DNA from 2 places in the Cupriavidus oxalaticus genome. Region 2 is predicted to be linked to the other one. Evidence: riboswitches for the same ligand, from Rfam matches in the RefSeq annotation. Region 2 holds a riboswitch; the other holds the start of a gene.
The links. Region 2 has a riboswitch for glycine ahead of JTE92_RS01980 (D-amino acid dehydrogenase). Riboswitches for the same ligand answer to the same signal wherever they lie in the genome.
Positions count from the first base shown of each region.

Region 1: another riboswitch for glycine. It lies ahead of gcvT (glycine cleavage system aminomethyltransferase GcvT); the one in region 2 lies ahead of JTE92_RS01980 (D-amino acid dehydrogenase).

Region 1 covers NZ_CP069812.1:3,693,316-3,699,168, reverse strand. Annotated here, with positions in the region: gene gcvP (aminomethyl-transferring glycine dehydrogenase) at 1-771, opposite strand, end outside; gene gcvH (glycine cleavage system protein GcvH) at 888-1,268, opposite strand; gene gcvT (glycine cleavage system aminomethyltransferase GcvT) at 1,368-2,495, opposite strand; glycine riboswitch at 2,592-2,730, opposite strand; glycine riboswitch at 2,752-2,838, opposite strand; gene JTE92_RS29580 (YMGG-like glycine zipper-containing protein) at 2,943-3,170, opposite strand; gene JTE92_RS29575 (UvrD-helicase domain-containing protein) at 3,422-5,527, shown strand; gene JTE92_RS29570 (ABC transporter substrate-binding protein) at 5,643-5,853, opposite strand, start outside.
Region 2 covers NZ_CP069811.1:441,343-447,195, forward strand. Annotated here, with positions in the region: gene JTE92_RS01970 (thiolase family protein) at 1-761, shown strand, start outside; gene JTE92_RS01975 (Zn-ribbon domain-containing OB-fold protein) at 786-1,184, shown strand; gene JTE92_RS01980 (D-amino acid dehydrogenase) at 1,422-2,687, opposite strand; glycine riboswitch at 2,742-2,879, opposite strand; glycine riboswitch at 2,880-2,981, opposite strand; gene JTE92_RS01985 (TonB-dependent receptor) at 3,234-5,519, shown strand; gene JTE92_RS01990 (sialidase family protein) at 5,525-5,853, shown strand, end outside.

The DNA of each region.
Region 1 (5,853 bases), on a different replicon from region 2:
CACCACCAGGCCGCCGGCGGCGTGCACGGCGGCAGCGATGGCGCGGTAGTCATTGACATCGCCATTCACGCCCGGGTACTGCAGCAGCACGCCGAAGGCGCCGGCCGCGGCAGCGTCGGCGGCGGGGCCGACCTTCACTTCGATGCCCATCGGCAGCGCGCGTGTGCGTACCACTTCCAGCGTCTGCGGCAGCACGTCGTCGGCGACGAAGAAGGTGTTCGAGTCGTGCTTGTTCACGCGCTGCAGCAGCGTCATCGCTTCGGCCGCGGCGGTGCCTTCGTCCAGCATCGACGCATTGGCGATATCCAGGCCGGTCAGGTCGGTGACCATCTGCTGGAAGTTCAGCATCGCTTCCAGGCGGCCTTGCGAGATTTCCGGCTGGTAGGGCGTGTACGCCGTGTACCAGGCCGGGTTCTCGAAGATATTGCGCAGGATGACCGCGGGCGTGACGGTGTTGTAGTAGCCCTGGCCGATGAAGCTCTTCAGCACGCGGTTCTTGCGGGCCAGCCCGCGCAGCTTCGCCAGCGCGGCTTCCTCGCTCAGCGGCTCGGTGAACTCGCCCATCGGCATGCCGTCGCGGCGGCGGATGGCGGCGGGGATCACGGCATCGATCAGCGCGGCCCGGCTGTCGTAGCCGAGCACCTTCAGCATGTGCTGCTGTTCGGGGGTATCGGGGCCGATATGGCGGGCGGCGAAGGCGTCGCGCGCCTCCAGTTCGGCCAGCGTGGGCCGGTTACCTTGGGCGGCGGTCATGGGAAGCGGGGCGTTCATGGGCAAGAACCTCGTGGGGAGCGCCGCGGCAGGTGGTCAGCCGTGCCGCAGCGCTGCAAATTCGCTTGTCGTTCCCGCGCATACCCAAAGGGCACGTGGGCGGGAACGACGAAATATCAGGCGCCGACGCTGGCCTTGTACGCGTCGGCCGACATCAGGCCGTTGACGTCGTCGCTGTTGGCCGGCTTGAGCTTGAACAGCCACGCGTCGAATGCGTCGGCATTGACGCTTTCCGGCGCGGCCGTGGCGGCCTCGTTGACGGCAATCACTTCGCCGGCCACCGGGGCGTAGATGTCGGAAGCGGCCTTCACCGATTCGACCACTGCCAGCGCGTCGCCGGCACCGACCGACTTGCCCACCTCGGGCAGTTCCAGGAAGACGATGTCGCCCAGCGCGTCCTGTGCGTGGTCGGTGATGCCGATGGTGAGCGTGCCGTCGGTTTCGACGCGCACCCACTCATGCGACTCGGTGTATTTGAGGTCGGCGGGGAAATTCATGAAGGTTCTCCGGATTCAGATCTGTTTCTTGTTGGGTGATGCCTGCCCGGCAACGCTGCCGGCAGGCGAGGGCGACCGTTGGGTGAGCGGGTGCTTCCCTTAGCTCACGAGTGCCTTGCCATTACGCACAAACGGCAGTTTAACCACAGTCGCGTTGAGTTTGCGGTCGCGAATCTCCACCTGCACGGTGTCGCCGACGTTCACGCCTTTCGGCAGGCGCGCGAACGCGATCGATTGCGACAGCGAGGGGCTGAAGGTGCCGCTGGTGATTTCGCCGTCACCGGCAGGCGTGATGACTTTCTGATGGGCACGCAGTACGCCGCCCTTGTCCCGCAGGATCAGGCCGAGGAACTGCTGCTGTTGCCCGTTGGCGGCCAGCGCCGTCTTGCCGGTGAAGTCGCGCTCGCTCTGCAGGTCGACGGTCCAGGCCAGGCCCGCGTCCAGCGGCGAGGTGTTGATGTCCATGTCCTGGCCATACAGGTTCATGCCGGCTTCCAGGCGCAGCGTGTCGCGCGCACCCAGGCCAGCCGGGCGCACGCCCGCGGCGTTCAGCTTTTCCCACAGGCCGGCGACGCTGGCCGCCGGCACGACCAGCTCGAAACCGTCTTCGCCGGTGTAGCCGGTGCGCGCGACCATGACCTCGCCGAGCGCGGAGTCCTGGACCACGGCAGCGTTGAAGGGCTTGAGCGCGTCGGAAGGCTGGGTCGACGGGAAGGTGCTCCACACCTTGGCGCGGGCGTTGGGCCCCTGCACCGCGACGATCGCCAGCGGCTGCACGCCCTCGGGCGCCACGTCTTCACGGCGCGGCGTGATGGTCACGCCGCTCCCGGTGGCCTCGTTGCGGGCGCGGATCCAGTCGATATCGCCGACCGCGGTGCCGGCGTTGACCACCAGGCGGAAACGGTCCTCGGCAAAGAAGTAGACGATCAGGTCGTCGATGACGCCGCCTTTTTCGTCGAGCATGCAGGAATAGAGTGCCTTGCCCGGCGTCTGCAGCTTGTCGACGTTGTTGGCCAGCAGGCCGCGCAGGAAGGTACGGGTATTGGCGCCGCTGAGGTCGACCACGCACATGTGCGACACGTCGAACATGCCGGCGTCGGTGCGCACGGCATTGTGCTCTTCGATCTGGGAGCCGTAGTTGACCGGCATATCCCAGCCGCCGAAGTCGACCATGCGGGCGCCGAGGGCGCGGTGGATGGCATTGAGGGGCGTGGCCTGGAGCGTCATGGAATCCTCGGGGGCAATGTCGGGTTGCGAAAACAAAAAAGGGCCATCCGCCGCAACGATCGCTATGCCCAAATGGCCAAGCGATCCGCTGCGGCGGATGACCCCTCTGTCCTCGATACCTGAGAGATTACGAGGCGGATCCGGTGGACCGGATCCGATCAACATCTGCCTCGCGCGCCCCTTCGGTGGGCACGCTCGCCACGCATGGCGGGTGCCGCTCTCCAGAGTTCGGCATGCATCGTGTGCATGTTGCATGCCGATCCGAACGGTCCGTGGTGCCTGAGAGTTTTCGGGTGATACCCCTTCGGCGGCGCAGTTGTGCGCGCTCTCCCGGTCGGATGCGCGCAATGTACGGGAGGCCCCGGCCTTTGTCAAACCAGGCCGGACGGCCGCCCGGCGGCTGTACCCGTTCCTGCGCCCCGCCGCCAGGGGTGGATCGCAGCGTCCTTATTTACGCTTGTCGTCGGTCACGACGTTACCGATCACGCCGCCCACGGCCGCGCCACCCAGCGTACCCAGTGCGCTGCCCTCGGTCAGGATGGCGCCGCCCACGGCACCCGCACCCGCGCCGATGGCGGTATTGCGTTGCTTCGGGGTCATGTCCGCGCAACCGGCGAATGCCGCGACCGTCGCGCCGATCAGGGCCACCTTGGTCAATCTCTGCAGGGTTTTCATTGTTGGCTCCGAGTGATGGATATTGCATGTCCGAGACACGCCTGGACATGATGGTTAGAACCTGGCGCAGGTTCATTGGCTCCGGGCTTTACGAAGTGTTACGCCAGTGACACAAGGAGGGGCGACGATGCGGCAGGTGCTGACTGACCGGTCGCGGCCAGCGTGTTAACATCGACAGCTTTGCCGCCGGGCGCGTGTGCTGCCTGCCCCTGGCGCGCGCCTCGCCGCCCCATCTCCCGACCGCCCTTCGCATGAGCCATGGCCTGAATTCCGCCCAATCCGAAGCCGTCCGCTACCTGGACGGCCCCTGCCTGGTGCTGGCCGGGGCGGGCTCCGGCAAGACCCGCGTGATCACGCAGAAGATCGCGCACCTGATCGAGGACAAGGGCTTCGAGCCGCGCCATATCGCCGCCGTGACCTTCACCAACAAGGCGGCCAAGGAGATGCAGGAGCGCATCGGCAAGCTGATGGAAGGCAAGACCACGCGCGAAGGCAAGCGCATCCCGCTCAGGCAGCTGACGGTCTGCACCTTCCATTCGCTGGGCGTGCAGATCCTGCGCATGGAGGCGGAGCACGTGGGCCTCAAGCCGCAGTTCTCGATCATGGACTCGGACGACTGCTTCGGCCTGATCCAGGAGCAGCTCGGCACCACCGACAAGAAGCTGATCCGCGGCGTGCAGAGCACGATCTCGCTGTGGAAGAACGGCATGGTCGACCCCGAGGCCGCGATCGCGCAGGCCGCGGTTTCCGGGAATGCCGACGAGCACCAGGCCGCGCTGGTCTACCGCAACTACGTCGCCACGCTGAACGCCTACCAGGCGGTGGATTTCGACGACCTGATCCGCCTGCCCGCGGAGCTGTTCGCGCGCAATGAGGCGGTGCAGCTCAAGTGGCAGAACCGGCTGCGCTACTTCCTGGTCGACGAATACCAGGACACCAACGCCTGCCAGTACCAGCTGCTCAAGCTGCTGGCGGGCGGCTCGCACCTGCGCGCGCCGGCCTTTACCGCGGTGGGTGATGACGACCAGGCCATCTACGGCTGGCGCGGCGCCACCCTGGACAACCTGCGCGGGCTGCAGACCGACTTCCCCGACCTCAAGGTGATCAAGCTGGAGCAGAACTACCGCTCCACCGTGCGCATCCTGGAAGCGGCCAACGCGGTCATTGCCAACAATCCCAAGCTCTTCGACAAGAAGCTGTGGAGCGAGCACGGCATGGGCGATCCCATCGCCATCCACCCGATGAACGACGAGGAGCACGAGGCCGAGTCGGTGGTGTTCCGCCTGTCGGCGCACAAGTTCGAGCGCCGCGCGCAGTTCCGCGACTACGCCATCCTGTACCGCGGCAACCACCAGGCGCGGCTGTTCGAGCAGATCCTGCGGCGCGAGCGCATTCCCTATGTGCTGTCGGGCGGCCAGAGCTTCTTCGACAAGGCCGAGATCAAGGACATCTGCGCCTACCTGCGCCTGATCGCCAATCCCGACGACGATCCCGCCTTTATCCGCGCGATCACCACGCCGCGCCGCGGCGTCGGCAACACCACGCTCGAAGTGCTGGGCACGTTCGCCGGGCAGGCCAAGGTGTCGTTGTTCGAGGCGGCGATGATGGGCGGCATCGAGGGCAAGCTGCAGCCGCGCCAGCTGGAGCCGCTGCGGGTGTTCTGCGAATCGATGGTGCGGCTGGCCGACCGCGCGGCCAAAGATCCGGCCACCGAAGTGCTCGACGACCTGATGGCCGGCATCCACTACGAGGCCTACCTGTACGACAGCTTCGACGAGCGCCAGGCGCAGTCGCGCTGGACCAATACGCTGGAGTTCCTCGAATGGCTCAAGCGCAAGGGCACCAAGCCGGAAGCGGCCGAGGGCGAGGAAGCCACCGGCTACGACAACGCCGACGGCTTCGGCAGCGAAGGCAAGAACCTGCTCGAACTGACGCAGACCGTGGCGCTGATGAGCATGCTCGAAGGGCGCGAGGAAGATCCCGACGCCGTGCGGCTGTCCACGCTGCACGCCTCCAAGGGGCTGGAATATCCGCACGTGTTCCTGGTCGGCGTGGAAGAGGGCATCCTGCCCCACTGCCGCGAAGACGACGACATGACCGACGAGAAGATCGAGGAAGAGCGCCGGCTGATGTACGTCGGCATCACGCGCGCGCAGCGCAGCCTGCAGATCAGCTGGTGCAAGAAGCGCAAGCGTGCGCGCGAGACCTACTCGTGCCAGCCGTCGCGCTTTATCGGCGAGATGAAGCTGGAAGAAGCGCCGGCACCCAAGGACGAAACCCCGGCGATGAGCCCCAAGGACCGGCTCGGCGCGCTCAAGGCGCTGCTCGGCGGCCCGGGCAAGACGGCGGCTGGCTGAGATGCAGTACAGTCCCGATACAAAACCCTGCCAGGCAGACAAGACCGCGCGCGGCGCTATGGCGGCGAGCTGGTTTTGTCCAACCGTCCCGACGGCGGCCTGCGCGCGCCTGTCGCTACCGCGCGCCTGACACGGCCAGCGTGACGTACTGCGAGCCGCGCTGGCCGTGGCTGAAGTCGAGGGTAAAGTCGCCCACGTCCACACGAGCCTGCAGCGCCCGGCGCAACTCAGCGGCACCGCTGGCGCGCGCGCCGGCCAGCGCCCGCGCCAGCCATGCGGCGCCGATATAACCGGCCAGCGTCGCCGAAGACGGTGGCTCATCCAGG
Region 2 (5,853 bases):
CGCCGTTCAATCCCGTCACCGTCAACCTGTACGCGATGGTGGCGATGCGCCATATGTACGAGTACGGCACCACGCCCGAGCAGCTGGCATGGGTCAAGGTGGCTGCATCGCACCACGCGCAGCACAACCCGCACGCAATGCTGCGCAACGTGGTCACGGTGGAAGAGGTGCTGAACTCGCCGTTGATCGCCGACCCGCTGCACAAGCTCGACTGCTGCGTGGTGTCCGACGGCGGCGGCGCGCTGATCGTGGCGCGGCCCGAGATCGCGGCCACGCTCAAGCGTCCGAAGGTGAAGATCCTGGGCGCCGGCGAATACGTCAAGGGCCAGCTCGGCGGCGAGGTCGACCTGAGCTGGTCGGGCGCGAAGTTCTCCGGCGCGGCCGCGTTCGCGGAAGCGGGCGTGACCCCGGCCGACATCAAGTACGCCTCGATCTACGACAGCTTCACCATCACCGTGCTGATGCAGCTGGAAGACCTGGGCTTCTGCAAGAAGGGCGAGGGCGGCAAGTTCGTCGCCGACGGCAACCTGATCTCGGGCGTCGGCAAGCTGCCGTTCAATACCGATGGCGGCGGCCTGTGCAACAACCACCCGGCCAACCGCGGCGGCATCACCAAGGTGATCGAGGCCGTGCGCCAGCTGCGCGGCGAGGCGCACCCGGCGGTGCAGGTCAAGAACTGCGACCTGGCGCTGGCGCAAGGCACCGGCGGCTACCTGGGCTCGCGCCACGGCAGCGCCACCCTGATCCTCGAGCGCGAATGATGAACGATCGCCGGAGCAACTGACATGACGACCCCGTACACTCCCATGGCCTACAAGGCCCCGGACGAACAGCCCGACAACATCGAATTCTGGCAGGCCGCGCGCGAAGGCCGGCTGCTGGTCAAGCACTGCCAGTCATGCGGCAAGACGCACTGGTATCCGCGCACGCTGTGCCCGTTCTGCATGGGCGATACGGTCTGGAAGACCGCCAGCGGCCGCGGCACCATCTACTCGTACAGCGTCACGCGCAAGGCCGGTCCGCAGGCGTATTGCATTGCCTATGTGACGCTGGACGAGGGCGTGACCATGATGACCCATATCGTCGATTGCGATCTCGATGCGGTGCGCATCGGGCAGAAGGTGAAGGTCAAGTTCGCGCCCAGCGTGGATGGGGCGCCGGTGCCGGTGTTTGCGCCGGCTTGAAGCTGAGGCCAGGCGACGTGCGCAACGCGCGTCGCTGGTTTGCTCCCCTCTCCCGCATGCGGGAGAGGGGCAGGGGGTGAGGGCAGGCGCTCGCAATCGCGACGCGCTTCACTCCGTTGACGCTCGGCCCTCACCCCCACCCCTCTCCCACTTCGCGGGAGAGGGGAGCGTCCGCAAGGGGCGGTAGTTTGGGTTTGAAATCCCGCTGCCGTCACGGCTGAATCTGCTGTCAGCCGCTCAGGCCTTCCCTAACACCATCCCACCCGGCACGGCCATCTTCTGCGCTTCCAGCGCCTGCGCCACCACCCCGGCCACCATATCCGCCGTCACCGCGGACAACGTCCAGCCCAGGTGCCCGTGCCCGGTGTTGTAGAAGATGCAGCGCGCCCGCCCGCGGCCCACGCGCGGCAGCATATCTGGCAGCATCGGCCGCAGCCCCGCCCACGGCACCACGCTGCGCGTGCTGACGCCCGGAAAGCACTGCTGCACCCATTCCACCAGCGGCCGGATGCGGTCGGCGCGGATGTCGCGGTTGAAGCCGTTGAACTCCGCGGTGCCGGCCACGCGGAAGCGGTCATCGCCCAGGCGGCTGGTGACCAGCTTGGTTTCATCGTCGAGCAGGCTGACGGTCGGCGCCGCTGCCTGGCTCGCGGCGTCGTTCAAATTGACCGTGATCGAATAGCCCTTGACCGGATAGATGTTGACGCGGTCGCCCAGCCCGGCGGCCAGCGCGCGGCTGGCGGTGCCGGCGCAGATCACCGCGCCGTCGAAGGTCGAGGTGGCGCTGTCCGCGCCTTGCTGCACGGTCACGCTGGCGCTGCGGCCATCGGTGGTGACCTTGCGCACGTCCTCGCCGTAGCGGCAGCGCACGCCCATGCGCTCGATGGCGGCGGCCAGTCCGCTGGTGAACTTGTGGATATCGCCGGTCGAATCGCTTTCGGTGAAATAGCCGCCGTAGTAGGTGCCGGCCAGCGTCGGCTCGATTGCGCGCATTTCCGCCGGCGTCACCGCGCGGCGTTCCAGCCCGCCCTGCGCCAGCAGGGCCGAGACGCGGCCCGCGTGCTCGAAGCCCGCCTTGTCGCGGTAGATATGCAGGATGCCTTCAGGCTTGTGGTCGAAGTCGATGCCTTCCTGCGCCGCCCACGCGAACAGGTGCTCGCGCGCCGCGATGGCCAGGCGCGCCGTTTCGATGGTGTTGCGGCGGTAGTGCGGGATCGAGGCGATGAACTCGGCGAACCAGCTCAGCTTGTGCCAGCTCGGCCGCGGGTTGACCAGCAGCGGGGCGTCGCTGCGCAGCATCCACTTCAGGCCCTTGACGATGGTGGACCAGTGCGTCCAGACCTCGGCGTTGGAGGCGGACAGCTGCCCGCCGTTGGCGAACGAGGTTTCCATCGCGGCGTAGCGATGGCGCTCGAACAGGGTGACGGAGAAGCCGCGCCGGGCGAGCGCGTAGGCCGTGGTGACACCGGTGATGCCACCGCCGATGACGGCGATTGTCTTCATGATCTGGCAGTCCAGAAACGTCGGGGTGGGAGCCCGCACGCGACATGCGTGGCGGACGCCCCCTCTGTTCCTGACCTGAGAGATTCACGACAGTCGCCGGTGGTACCGGGGGTACCGGGGGTACCGGAGGCGGGGCCGCTTGCTCCTTCGGTATGCCGGCTGACGATGGCGGCATTCTTCAGAGTGCTGTGACGCGTGATACCGGTCCTTTTGCCTGAGAGTTTCCGGGGCGGTTGCTCCTTCGGCGCTGTCCGCGGCGGCTGCCGCCGGATCAGTCTCTCCCAGCATCACGTTGGCGCGAACGCCAATCCGGGCAAATCTAGAGACAAAGGCCGCATGTGGATATGCGGGTAAACGTGAATGGAGCCAGGCGTGTTCGCATGGATGGGTCGAGTCGCTTCCGTACCGGCGCGGCGCTATGTCGCACTGCGTCAAACCGGCCCGCCCCCTAGAATGTCAGCACTCGCTACGCGGAGGAAGTGCGCCGTAACACGAGCCGGATACGGCGCACCGGCCGGCGAGGCAAAAGAACAGAAAGGTATTCCAGTGAGAAGAAATCGGATCGCGCTGGCCGCCTCGGCCGCGCTGATGGGCCCCGGCATCGCCGGCGCGCAGCCGGATGAACCCGTCAGCGCGCCGCAGCCCTTGCAGGAAGTCGTGGTCTCGGCGAAGACCGAGCGCGGCGAAACGCCGGCCACGCCGCCCAATACGCCATCGCCCGCCTACGGCATCAGCGCCGCGCGCATGGCGGACTTCAACGTGGTCAACACCGAAGACGCGCTCAAGTACGCGCCCAACCTCGCCGTGCGCAAGCGCTTCATCGGCGATATGAACTCGATCATCTCGGTGCGCAGCACCAGCTCGCGCCAGTCGGCGCGCGGGCTGGTCTATGCCGACGGCCTGCTGCTGTCCAACCTGCTGGGCTCCGATTTCTCCTTCCCCCCGCGCTGGTCGCTGGTCAACGCCGCCGAGATCGAGCGCGTCGACGTGCTGTATGGCCCCTATTCGGCGCTGTACCCGGGCAACTCGCTGGGCGCGACCGTGCTGATCAGCACGCGCACGCCGGAGAAGTTCGAAGGCGATGCCAGCGTGCAGCTGTTCACGCAGCGCTTCAACCTGTACGGCACGCACGACAATTTCAACGGCGTGCATGCCAACGCCTACGTGGGCGACCGCGTCGGGCCGTTCTCGTGGCTGGTCAGCGTCGACCGGCAGGACAGCAAGAGCCAGCCGCTGAGCTTTTACACCGCGGCGCGTTCGACAAGGCCCGCCAATGCGACGGATGTCGCTGTATCCGGTGCCTATTTCGATCAGGACCAGACGGGTCGCGATCGGGTGGTAATGGGTGTCAATAGCGAGGGCGTTACGCACACAGTCCAAGATCAATTCAAGGTCAAATTGGGCTATGACATCACGAACACCCTGCAGGCACAGTTCACGGCCGCCTACTGGCAGCAGGACCGTTCCAACAGCACCGGCAGCTACCTGCGCGATGCCAATGGCAACGTGGTGTCGAACGGCCCGGTCAATATCGGCGGCTATCAATACGTGATTCCGGCCAACGCCTTTGCCCCGAGCAACGGCGAAGACGCGCGCTGGCTCTACGGCCTGTCGCTGCGCACGCGCAACGAGACCGGCTGGAACTTCTCCGGCGTGGCATCGCTGTTCGATGTCAGCAAGGACATCAGCCGCACCGCCAGCACCGCGGGCAATGGCCCGGGCACGGTGACCTATGGCGACGGTACCGGCTGGCGCACGCTTGACCTGAAGGCCGACTACCGCCCGCAGCAGCTCAAGGGCGGCCACTGGGTCACCCTCGGCTACCACTACGACAACTACCGGCTCAGCAACACCACCTACAACACCTCAGACTGGCAGGCCGCCACCATCTCCGCGTTCAACAACGCCTTTGCCGGCAAGACCGAGACGCAGGCGCTGTACGCGCAGGACGCGTGGTACTTCGCCGAGGACTGGAAGCTGATCCCGGGCGTGCGCTGGGAACACTGGCGCGCCTATGATGGCAGCCGCAGCCAGCCGGGCGTGGATGTCGCCTACCCGGTGCGCAGCGAGTCCAACTGGTCGCCCAAGCTGGCGCTGGAAAAGGCCATCGGGCAGGACTGGCTGGGCCGGCTCTCGCTGGGCCAGGCCTACCGCTACCCGACCGTCGCCGAGCTGTTCCAGGGCCGCATCACCGGCACCTCGCTGATCAACAACGATCCCAACCTGAAGCCGGAACGCTCGTTCTCGAAGGACCTGACCTTCGAACGCACGGTCGACCGGTCGTACTTCCGCGTGTCGGTGTATGAAGACGACATCCGCGATGCGCTGGTCAGCCAGACCAATACCACGGTGTTCCCCACCGTCACCAGTTTCCAGAACGTGGACCGCGTGCGCACGCGCGGCATCGAGCTGGCCTATGACGGGCGCGACGTGCTGTTCAGCGGCTTCGACCTGTCGGCCAGCGGCGCGTACAACCATTCGAAGACGCTGGAGAACGCCAACAACCCGGCATCGGTGGGCAAGTATTTCTATCGCATCCCGCAGTGGCGCGCGAACCTGGTCGGCACCTACCGCTTCACGCCGGCATGGGCCGGCACGCTGGCGATGACCTATTCGGGGCGGCAGTACAATACGCTCGACAACAGCGACGTCAATCCCGACACCTTCGGCGGCACCAGCAGTTTCCTGACCTTCGACGTCAAGGTGACCTACAAGCCCGCCAGGAACGTGCGTCTCGGGCTTGGCATCGACAACCTGACCGACCAGCGTTACTTCGTCTACCACCCGTACCCGGGTCGGACGTTCTACGCCGAGGCCAAGCTTTCCTTCTGAGTGCAGTGACCAGTCCGATCCTGACCATTCCCCTGCAGCGCTTGCGCCGCAGCTTCCGCTTCCTTGCCGCCGGCGTGATCGCCTGCACCGCGTTCGCCGCGATGGCGCAGTCCCATGGCAACCATGCCGGCCATGGTGCGCAAAGTCCGGCGCCGAAGGCGATGAGCGAACTCGGCACCGGCGCCGCCTTCGATCGCGATGGCCGGTTGTGGATCGCCTACAAGGATGGCCAGCACGTGGCCGTGCGCGCGTCGACCGACCAGGGCCGCAGCTTCGGGCCGGTGCAGCACGTCAACCGCGTGCCCGAGCCGGTCGCGGCCGACCACGACAGCCG